Regions from separate parts of the Geopseudomonas guangdongensis genome, predicted to be linked through region 1. Evidence: predicted binding sites of a transcription regulator. Region 1 holds the regulator's gene; each other region holds the start of a gene.

Region 1 (3,272 bases):
ACCCTGAAGATCACCGGCGACACCGTGACCATCACCCAGGACAGCAACGGCGACATCGAGGTGTTCACCTCGGTGGGCAAGCCGGCCTACTACGAGCAGCAGCCGGCCGAAAACAAGCAGCTGGTCCAGGCCTATGGCCTGACCATCCAGTACTTCGCCGCCAACGAGCGCATCGTGCTGATCGACCAGGCCAAGGTGGTACAGGAAGGCAACACCTTCGAGGGCGAGAAGATCGTCTACGACACCCGCCGCCAGATCGTCAACGCCGGCCGCGCCACCGGCAGCAATCTCAGCACGCCGCGTCCGCGCATCGACATGGTGATCCAGCCGCGCAAGAAGACCGAGGAGCAGAGCGCGCCATGAGCACCCTGACCGCCCAGCACCTGGCCAAGAGCTACAAGGGTCGACAGGTCGTCCGCGACGTCAGCCTGTCGATCGACAGCGGACAGATCGTCGGCCTGCTTGGCCCCAACGGCGCCGGCAAGACCACCTGTTTCTACATGATCGTCGGCCTGGTGCGCGCCGATCAGGGCCGCGTACTGATCGACGAGCAGGACGTCACCCAGCTGCCGATGCACGGCCGCGCCCGCGCCGGCATCGGCTACCTGCCCCAGGAAGCATCGATCTTCCGCAAGCTGACGGTGGCCGACAACATCCTGGCGATCCTCGAAACCCGCAAGGATCTCGACCGCGCAGCGCGCCGCGCGGCGCTGGAGGATCTGCTGCAGGAATTCCACATCAGCCATATTCGCGACAACCTCGGCATGAGCCTGTCCGGCGGCGAACGGCGCCGCGTGGAAATCGCCCGTGCCCTGGCCAGCAATCCGAAGTTCATCCTCCTCGACGAACCCTTCGCCGGGGTCGATCCGATCTCGGTCGGCGACATCAAGCAGATCATCCATCACCTGAAGAATCGCGGCATCGGCGTGCTGATCACCGACCACAACGTGCGCGAAACCCTGGATATATGCGAGACCGCCTACATCGTCAACGCCGGCCAGCTGATCGCCGAAGGCGACGCCGAGAGCATCCTCGCCAACCAGCTGGTCAAGGACGTCTACCTCGGTCACGAGTTCCGTCTCTGAAGCCTGGCGGCCTGGCAAGGACGCCGGGCACCCGCAGCCATGGGCGCACCCTAGGCAAGCAAGCCCCTGCTGGGCATATAATTTGCTAAATAGCGGCGCCTCGGCGTCCGGCAGTGGACGGCGCAGCCGCGCCGGCAGACCCCAAGGGCACATTCCCGGCATGAAACACTCGCTAGTCCTCAAGATGGGCCAGCAGCTGACGATGACTCCGCAGCTGCAACAAGCCATTCGCCTGCTGCAATTGTCGACCCTCGACCTGCAGCAGGAAATCCAGGAAGCCCTCGACTCCAACCCGATGCTCGAACGCCAGGAAGACGGCGACGACTTCGACAACAATGACCCGCTGGCGGAAAAAGAGTCGAGTCCCAGCCTCGGCGCTCACGACAGCAGCACCAACCACAGCGAGCGCACCCCCGACAGCCTCGACGAAGCCGACCAGTGGGGCGAGCGGATTCCCAGCGAGCTGCCGGTTGATACCGCCTGGGAAGACATCTACCAGACCAGCGCCAGCAGCCTGCCGGCCAGCGATGACGACGACTGGGACTTCACCGCCCGCACCTCCTCCGGCGAAAGCCTGCAGAGCCACCTGCTCTGGCAACTCAATCTCTCGCCGATGAGCGACAGCGACCGACTGATCGCGATGTCGATCATCGATGCCATCAATACCGATGGATACCTGGAGGAAACCCTCGAGGAGATCCTCGACTCCCTCGACCCGGAACTGGGCATCGAGCTGGACGAAGTGGAAATGGTCCTGCACCGCGTGCAGCAATTCGAGCCGCTGGGCATCGGCGCGCGCGACCTCAGCGAATGCCTGCTGCTGCAGCTCAAGCAACTGCCGGCCGGCACGCCCTGGCTGGAGGAGGCGCAGCGCGTGGCGCGCGAGCACCTCGACCTGCTTGGCAGCCGCGACTATGCCCAGCTGATGCGCCGCCTGCGGATCAAGGAAGACGACCTACGCCAGGTGATCGAACTGATCCAGCGCCTGCATCCGCGCCCCGGCGCGCAGATCGAGTCCAGCGAAGCGGAATACGTGGTCCCCGACGTGATCGTGCGCAAGGACAACGAGCGCTGGCTGGTCGAGCTCAATCCCGACGCCATGCCGCGCCTGCGAGTCAACCCGCACTATGCCGGTCTGGTGCGCCGCGCCGACTCCAGCGCCGACAACATCTTCATGCGCAACCAGCTGCAGGAGGCTCGCTGGTTCATCAAGAGCCTGCTCAGCCGCAACGAGACGCTGATGAAAGTCGCCAGCGAGATCGTCACCCAGCAGCGCGGCTTCCTCGAATACGGCGAGGAGGCCATGAAGCCGCTGGTTCTGCACGACATCGCCGAAGCGGTGGGCATGCACGAGTCGACCATCTCGCGGGTCACCACGCAGAAATACATGCATACGCCACGGGGCATTTTCGAACTCAAATACTTCTTTTCCAGCCATGTCAGCACCACCGAAGGCGGCGAATGCTCCTCCACCGCGATCCGCGCCATCATCAAAAAGCTGGTTGCCGCGGAAAATCCCAAAAAGCCATTGAGCGACAGCAAGATCGCTGGTTTACTGGAGGCACAGGGAATTCAGGTGGCACGCAGGACCATAGCCAAGTATCGGGAATCACTGGGAATTGCCCCCTCTAGCGAGCGCAAGCGCCTGGTGTGAGAAGATCACAAGAAAAGACATTCCACGGCAGGTACATCGACCTGCCGGTTATGCGGCAATAAGGAGAAGCGGTATGCAAGTCAATATCAGTGGCCAACACCTGGAAGTGACCGACGCCCTGCGCGACTATGTCCACGAGAAATTCGACCGACTGGCGCGCCATTTTGACAAGATCACCAATGTTCAGGTGATCATGCAGGTGGAGAAACTGAAGCAGAAAATCGAAGCGACTCTGCACATTGCCGGCGGCGAAGTGGTTGCCAATGCCGAGCACGAAGATATGTACGCCGCCATCGATTTGCTCGCCGACAAACTTGATCGTCAACTGATCAAGCACAAGGAAAAGCAGATCGCTCGCGAGCAGGGTACTGCCGCCCGCTGACCACTCGCCACTACTCTCCGATGATCCGACTAGAGCACATCCTGACCCCCGGCCGTTCCCAGGTGAACGTGCCGGGTGGCAGCAAAAAACGCGTTCTCGAGCAGATCGCCAACCTCGTGGCCCGGGATATTCCCGGGCTCGACGCACATGA
Region 2 (3,272 bases), 750 kb from region 1:
GGCGGGCTGTCGATTCCGATGATGCTGGTGACCCTGGGCGTGTCGCTGGCCAGCATCCGCCTGCGTCACGTCGGTGCGGGGGTTCTGCTGGGCGCGTTGCGGATTCTCTGCGGTGCGGCCATCGGCTGGGCGGTAGCGGTGGCGCTGGATCTGCCGCTGCTGGCGCAGGGCGTGCTGGTGCTGCAGTCGGCGATGCCGGTGGCGGTGTTCAACTACCTGTTCGCGGTACGCGCCAACCGCTCGCCGGAGGCGGTGGCGAGTCTGGTCATGTGCTCGACCCTGCTGTCGTTCGTGCTGTTGCCGCTGTTGCTGGCCTGGTGGCTGCCGGCGGTGGGACGCTGAGGCGTCTCAGTTGACCAGTCGGGTCAGGTTGGGCAGTACCAGCAGCAGGGTGATGGCGAAGATCGCCAAGGCGGCTTGCCGCCATTTCGCTTTGAATTTGAGCATTGCCTGGGCCTTTTATTGTTGTTGCCGGGGGCTGTGCCGGAAGATCGCCTGCAATCCGCCCTCGTTTGGCGGCGCATGGTAGCAAAGGTGGTTCGATTAACCATCTACTGGCTGTCGCTTACTCTAGATGGCTTTGCCGGCGCGGGCATGGGCGTTTGTGCTGCAAGAGATGTACGGCGGTCCGGGGTGGCTCCGGCGGCGCGGTCTGGTGACGGCCTGGGCCCGGTGCAGAGCGGGCGGGGCATCCGTCCGGGTGCCGTGCCGTTAATCGGCTGGCCTGTGGCAGGGGGAAGGTGTGGCGGCCTTCCCCCTGAATATGGCCCGGGGCTTACAGGGTCTTGCTGACCGAGACGGTGAAGTTGGCGTCGCAGAAGTCCTTCTTGCCGGCGAAGGCGGCGCAGTCGCTGCCCTTGAGGTCGGTGTCGCTGTAGGTCAGGCCGACGTCGAGACCGGCGAGGGTCTTGCTCAGACCGATCGACCAGTCGTTGTAGGAGTCCTCGTTGCCGAAGGTGGGGTCCTTGAAGTCGTAGTTGCCGTAGTGCAGGGCCAGACCGATCTCGTAGGGCAGGGTGTATTCGTAGCCTACATAGGTGTACAGGGTGCTGTCGCGGCCGGCGAGGTCGTTGGAGTAGGCCGCGCCGAGGGTCGCGCCGTAGGCCGACAGGCTGGCGTAGTACTCGCTGAAGTTCAGGTCCTCGTCGCCGTCGCCCGGGTATTCGTACTTGATCCAGCCGAGGTCGTAGGCGATGTCCTCGGTGATGTTGCTGGTGAAGCCGGCGTAGTAGTCGAGCTCCATCGAGGCCTCGCCGCCGAAGTCGACGTTGGAGGCCCAGGTGCCGATGTACAGGCCGCTCTCGTGGGCCACATCCAGCCCGCCCTGGATCGCCGGATCGCCCTGGGTCTGGGAAATGCCGCGGAAGATGTAATCGCTGGTCAGGGCGACGTTCATGCTGACGTCGAAGTTGCCGAGCGGGCTGGCCACGGTTTCGGCGGCGGCGAAGGTGCTGCAGGCGACGGCGCCGGCGGCGGAGAGGGCGAGGGTCAGTTGCTTGAGCATGGGTACTACTCCTTGTGGTGCGAGATCGGGCGGGACCTTCCCGCTGCAGGGTCATGGCCGCTGCATTGAATGGGCGGAGTGCTCATAGCATTTACCTTGCCAGTTTTTAAAAGTCCTTTTGAATCAATAGGTTGCCTGACGGTATGGGCGGCTCTGCAGCGCCGTTCGGGGCGGATGGGCGGGCGCCTGGCGCCACCCTGGTGCGCGGGCGAGCCGTTTGCGGGCAGGCGCTGGCGCTCGCGGCGGCTATCGAGCGTCGCGGGCATCGGCCACAATGAGCGTCCGAACGAACCCGCATGGCAGGAGTCTTGCGATGAAAGAACAACTGGTGGAATTGATCACCCTGATCAGCTCGGGCTGCATGCGCGACGAGGATATCCAGCGCATCGCCGCCGAGGCCGAGCAGGCCTACGCCGATCCGCAGGCCTTCCTCGCGGCCAACCCGGACGTCAATTACGACGACAGCTTCCCGATCCCGCTGGGCGAGTGGGTGGTGGTCGGCAGCCTGCCGGACACCGTGCTGTTCCAGGCCGATCGGGCGGACGAGCTGTTTGCGCACATCGTCGAGTCCTTCGGGCCGCAGGTGGCCTTCGTGCTCAAGGCGCGCGACCTGACCAAGACCGACCTGCTCACCGCCCTGCGGCGCATCCAGGTGCAGCTGGGCAGTCTGTACCCGGAGAAGGGCGGCTATGTGCTGGTGGACTTCAGCGAGCCGCTGGACGACGAGCTGCAGGCCGTGCTGGTCTATGCCGAGGACCTGCCCCGGGTGCTGGAGCTGGCGCTGGAGATCGGTATCTACGCCGCGCCGGCCTACGAGAGCCGGCTGAGCGCCGAGGGCGACGGCGAGGACGGCTGAGCCGCGCCGTTCGCGAGTCTGCGGCCTGCAACGGGCCGCACAGCCGGCCGCCCGTGACGGGCGAGCCGGCCGGCGCCGGCGTTACGCGCCGGCCTTCTTGAGCTGCTCGAACCAGGCGGGGTCCAGGCGGGTCTGCTCGATGTCCAGGCCGCGGGCTTCCATGGCTTCCCGGAGCTGGTCGATCTCCCGCACCAGCGGCCCGAGGCCGCTGCTGTTGCCGTCCAGGCGGTGCATCTGCGTCACTCCCAGGTGATAGAAGCGCAGCAGCTTCATGGCGCTCGGCTCGCCGGCCTGCACGCCGGCGCTGACGTGGTGCATGACGTTGGTGATGCGCATCAGGTTGCGCTTGAGCTGCCAGCCGTAGACCGCCGCTGCCATCCAGGGCTGCGACCAGAGCTGCGTGCGCACCACCGCGACGGTCAGCAGCAGCCCGGCGAGCACTCCGCCGAGGTTCCAGCGGAAGTTGTCGCCGCCCGGCTCGCCGAACAGCGACACCGCCAGCATGGCCAGCGACATGGCCAGCAGGGCGAAGATCAGGATGACGATCAGCGCGCTGCGGCGCGTCTGCCGGCGGTACTCCTCCGGGTTGAACGGCTGGATCTCGAACATCATGCGATGGGGCTCCTTGCGTGAGCGGTGGGGACGGCGGGCATTATCGCCGCTGGCCGCGCCCGGCAACACCATCGCCCCGGGCAATTGCCTGCCGCGGCGGGCCTGCGCCTGTCGGGCCCTTGTTCGACCTTCGCCGCGGGGCGCCGCGCCGGCCTTGGCCGGGGATTCGCCCTGTGCCTATGATCGCCACTGCCGGGCGCCCTATGCGGCGCGCCCGGCCGATAACAATAAGAACGGAGGTGTGGCAATTGATCGTTCCGCAGTATTGGGCCGAGGCCCGTGTGCAGCACAAGGGGCGCC
Region 3 (3,272 bases), 360 kb from region 1:
GCTTGGCGCGGGTGGTCGGGTTGACCGAGATGACCCCGCAGTATTCGGGCATGTTCTTGGCGAAGGCGGCGGTGCCGATGCGTTCGGCGGTGTCGATGATGTCCTGCTTGTGGCTGGCGATCAGCGGGCGCAGCACCAGGGTGTCGGTCACCGAATCGATCACCGAGAGATTGGGCAGGGTCTGGCTGGACACTTGGGAGATCGCCTCGCCGGTGACCAGCGCGTCGATGCGCAGCTCTTCGGCGACGCGCGAGGCGGCGCGCAGCATCATGCGCTTGAGCACCACGCCCATCTGGCTGTTGTCGACCTTGCCGAGGATCTCGCCGACCACTTCCTCGAACGGCACGCTGACGAACAGCACGCGGTGCGAGCGGCCGAACTTCTCCCACAGGTAGTGGGCGACTTCCATCACCCCCAGCTCGTGGGCGCGCCCGCCGAGGTTGAAGAAGCAGAAGTGGGTGAGCAGGCCGCGACGCATCATCTGCCAGGCGGCCACGGTGGAGTCGAAGCCGCCGCTCATCAGCACCAGGGCCTGCTCCAGCGAGCCGAGCGGGTAGCCGCCCATGCCGGTGTGGCGGGCGTGCTCGATCAGCAGGCGGTCGTAGCGCACCTCGAAGCGCACCTCGATCTCCGGCTGCTTGAGGTCGATGCCGGCGGCGCCGCACTCGCGGCGCAGGCGGCTGCCGACATGGGTGGCGACGTCCACCGAGGAGAAGGCGTGCTTGCCGGAGCGCTTGCAGCGCACCGCGAAGACCTTGCCGGCCAGCTGCGCACCGAAGTGGTGCCGGCACTTGTCGAAGATGTCGTCGAAGTCGCCCAGCGGGTACTCGTGGACCTCCAGGCAGTGGGCGATGCCCGGCGTGCAGCGCAGGCGTTCGAGCATCTCGGCCAGCCGGCGGGGCTCGTCGACGCGGGTCTGCAGCTCGATGTTGTCCCACTCGCCCTGTACGTCCAGTTCGGGGTCGAGATCCTTGAGTACCGCACGGATGTTCTTCGCCAGCTGGCGGATGAACTGCTTGCGCACCGGACGACTCTTGATGGTGATCTCGGCGAAAGGTTTGACGATGACTTTCATGTAATGAACTGGACGGGGGCGTAGCCTGAAAAAGGGGGCGCAGAGTATAGCGGAAAACTGCTCAACTCTTGAGCAGTTTTCCGCGCGAAGGCAAAAGCGCACCAAAATGTTTCAGTGCAACCCTTGAAAGCACAGGCTTGGTGCAGGATGCTGGCGCCCGCGCAAGGCAACGCCCGGAAAAGCCGCATTTTCCCGCACCCGGCGTCCATTGGCGGGCACTGGCACGCTGCTTGCTTATTCAAACGGGACAACTTTTCCGGCGGGCGTCACGCCCGGAGCCAACCGATTCTACCGGGCGCCCTGACCGCCCACGAGTACCCCTGGAGGACAGCATGTCGAAGGCACTGCAACTGATCCAAGAACACAGCGCAAAGTGGATTGATCTGCGCTTCACCGATATCCGCGGCCAGCAGCACCACATCACCATGCCGGCGCGCGATGCCGACGAGGACTTCTTCGAGTTCGGCAAGATGTTCGACGGCTCCTCCCTGGCCGGCTGGAAGGGCATCGAAGCCTCCGACATGATCCTGCTGCCCGACGACGCCACCGCGGTGATGGACCCCTTCACCGAGGAGCCGACCCTGATCCTGGTCTGCGACGTGATCGAGCCGTCCACCATGCAGGGCTACGACCGCGACCCGCGCGCCATCGCCAAGCGCGCCGAGGAATACCTCAAGTCCACCGGCATCGGCGACACCGTGTTCGCCGGCCCCGAGCCCGAGTTCTTCATCTTCGACTCGGTGAAGTACAAGTCGGACATGTCCGGCTCGATGTTCAAGATCTTCTCCGAGCAGGCCGCCTGGAGCAGCGACGCCGACGTCGACGGCCGTCAGGGCAACAACGGCCACCGCATCGCGGTCAAGGGCGGCTACCTGCCGACCCCGCCGAGCGATCCGGACCACGAGATCCGTACCGCCATGTGCAACGCGCTGGAGGAAATGGGCCAGATCGTCGAGGTGCACCACCACGAAGTGGCCGGCGCGCAGAACGAGATCGGTGTGAAGTTCAACACCCTGGTCGCCAAGGCCGACGAAGTGCAGACCCTCAAGTACTGCGTGCACAACGTCGCCGAAGCCTACGGCAAGACCGCCACCTTCATGCCCAAGCCGCTGTACGGTGACAACGGCTCCGGCATGCACGTGCACATGTCGATCGCCAAAGACGGCAAGAACACCTTCGCCGGCGAAGGCTATGCCGGCCTGTCCGATACCGCCCTGTACTTCATCGGCGGCATCATCAAGCACGGCAAGGCGCTGAACGCCCTGACCAACCCGTCGACCAACTCCTACAAGCGTCTGGTCCCGGGCTTCGAGGCGCCGGTGATGCTGGCCTACTCGGCACGCAACCGCTCCGCATCGATCCGCATCCCCTACGTGGCCAGCCCGAAAGGCCGCCGCATCGAGGCGCGCTTCCCGGACCCGGCAGCCAACCCGTACCTGGCCTTCGCCGCCCTGCTGATGGCCGGTCTCGACGGCATCCAGAACAAGATCCACCCGGGCGATGCCGCCGACAAGAACCTGTACGACCTGCCGCCGGAAGAGGCCAAGCAGATCCCGCAGGTCTGCGGCAGCCTGAAGGAGGCCCTGGAGGCCCTGGAAGCCGACCACGAGTTCCTGCTCAAGGGCGGCGTGTTCACCAAGGACTTCCTGGACGCCTTCATCGAGCTGAAGTCCGCCGAGGAAATCAAGGTGCGCACCTTCGTCCACCCGCTGGAGTACGACCTGTACTACAGCTGCTAAGCCCGCCGTAACGGCATGCCAGAGAGGCCTCCCGATGGGAGGCCTCTTCGTTTCCGGGCCGGCGCAACCCCGGCTCGCAGAAGCGCCGCACGTTCGTCCGGGCAGCGGCCGCGCAGGCTTTGCGGCCTTGCCCACAGAGCGTACGGCGCAGGCTTGCCGGACGTGCCGGCAAGGTGCAAGGCTGCTCCTCCGCACCTAGGAGGAACGCCCGATGCGCCTGCCCGCACTCTGCCTGCTGCTCGCCTGCGCCCTGCCGGCCAGCGCCGAGATCTACCGCTCCACCGACGCCCAGGGCAACCCGGTGTTCAGCGACCGCCCGCTGCCCGGCGCCAGCCGCGTCGAGCTGCCCGCCGACAACCGCATGGACAGCCCGCAGACCACCGCGGCGCCCGCACCCGGCAGCACCGAGCCCGAGGGGGCGCCCGCCTACCAGCAGCTGCGGATCAGCCAGCCGGCGC

What was found. The regulator sigma-54, encoded in region 1, starts transcription at its own class of promoters, with help from an activator protein. The targets are predictions, from matches to a motif close to ANTGGCATNNANNTTGCTNT.
Region 2: a site for sigma-54 is predicted at 1,589-1,608, ahead of BLU22_RS12140 (TorF family putative porin). Genes of this name have one in related genera too.
Region 3: a site for sigma-54 is predicted at 1,293-1,312, ahead of glnA (type I glutamate--ammonia ligase). Genes of this name have one in related genera too.

The regions. Positions count from the first base shown of each region.
Region 1 covers NZ_LT629780.1:131,242-134,513, forward strand. The annotation lists gene lptA (lipopolysaccharide transport periplasmic protein LptA) at 1-363, shown strand, start outside; gene lptB (LPS export ABC transporter ATP-binding protein) at 360-1,085, shown strand; gene BLU22_RS00700 (RNA polymerase factor sigma-54) at 1,246-2,739, shown strand; gene hpf (ribosome hibernation-promoting factor, HPF/YfiA family) at 2,813-3,121, shown strand; gene ptsN (PTS IIA-like nitrogen regulatory protein PtsN) at 3,142-3,272, shown strand, end outside.
Region 2 covers NZ_LT629780.1:2,572,031-2,575,302, forward strand. The annotation lists gene BLU22_RS12135 (AEC family transporter) at 1-342, shown strand, start outside; gene BLU22_RS12140 (TorF family putative porin) at 776-1,504, opposite strand; gene BLU22_RS12145 (hypothetical protein) at 1,818-2,360, shown strand; gene BLU22_RS12150 (DUF3087 domain-containing protein) at 2,442-2,969, opposite strand; gene BLU22_RS12155 (hypothetical protein) at 3,221-3,272, shown strand, end outside.
Region 3 covers NZ_LT629780.1:488,787-492,058, forward strand. The annotation lists gene thiI (tRNA uracil 4-sulfurtransferase ThiI) at 1-1,075, opposite strand, end outside; gene glnA (type I glutamate--ammonia ligase) at 1,408-2,814, shown strand; gene BLU22_RS02460 (DUF4124 domain-containing protein) at 3,026-3,272, shown strand, end outside.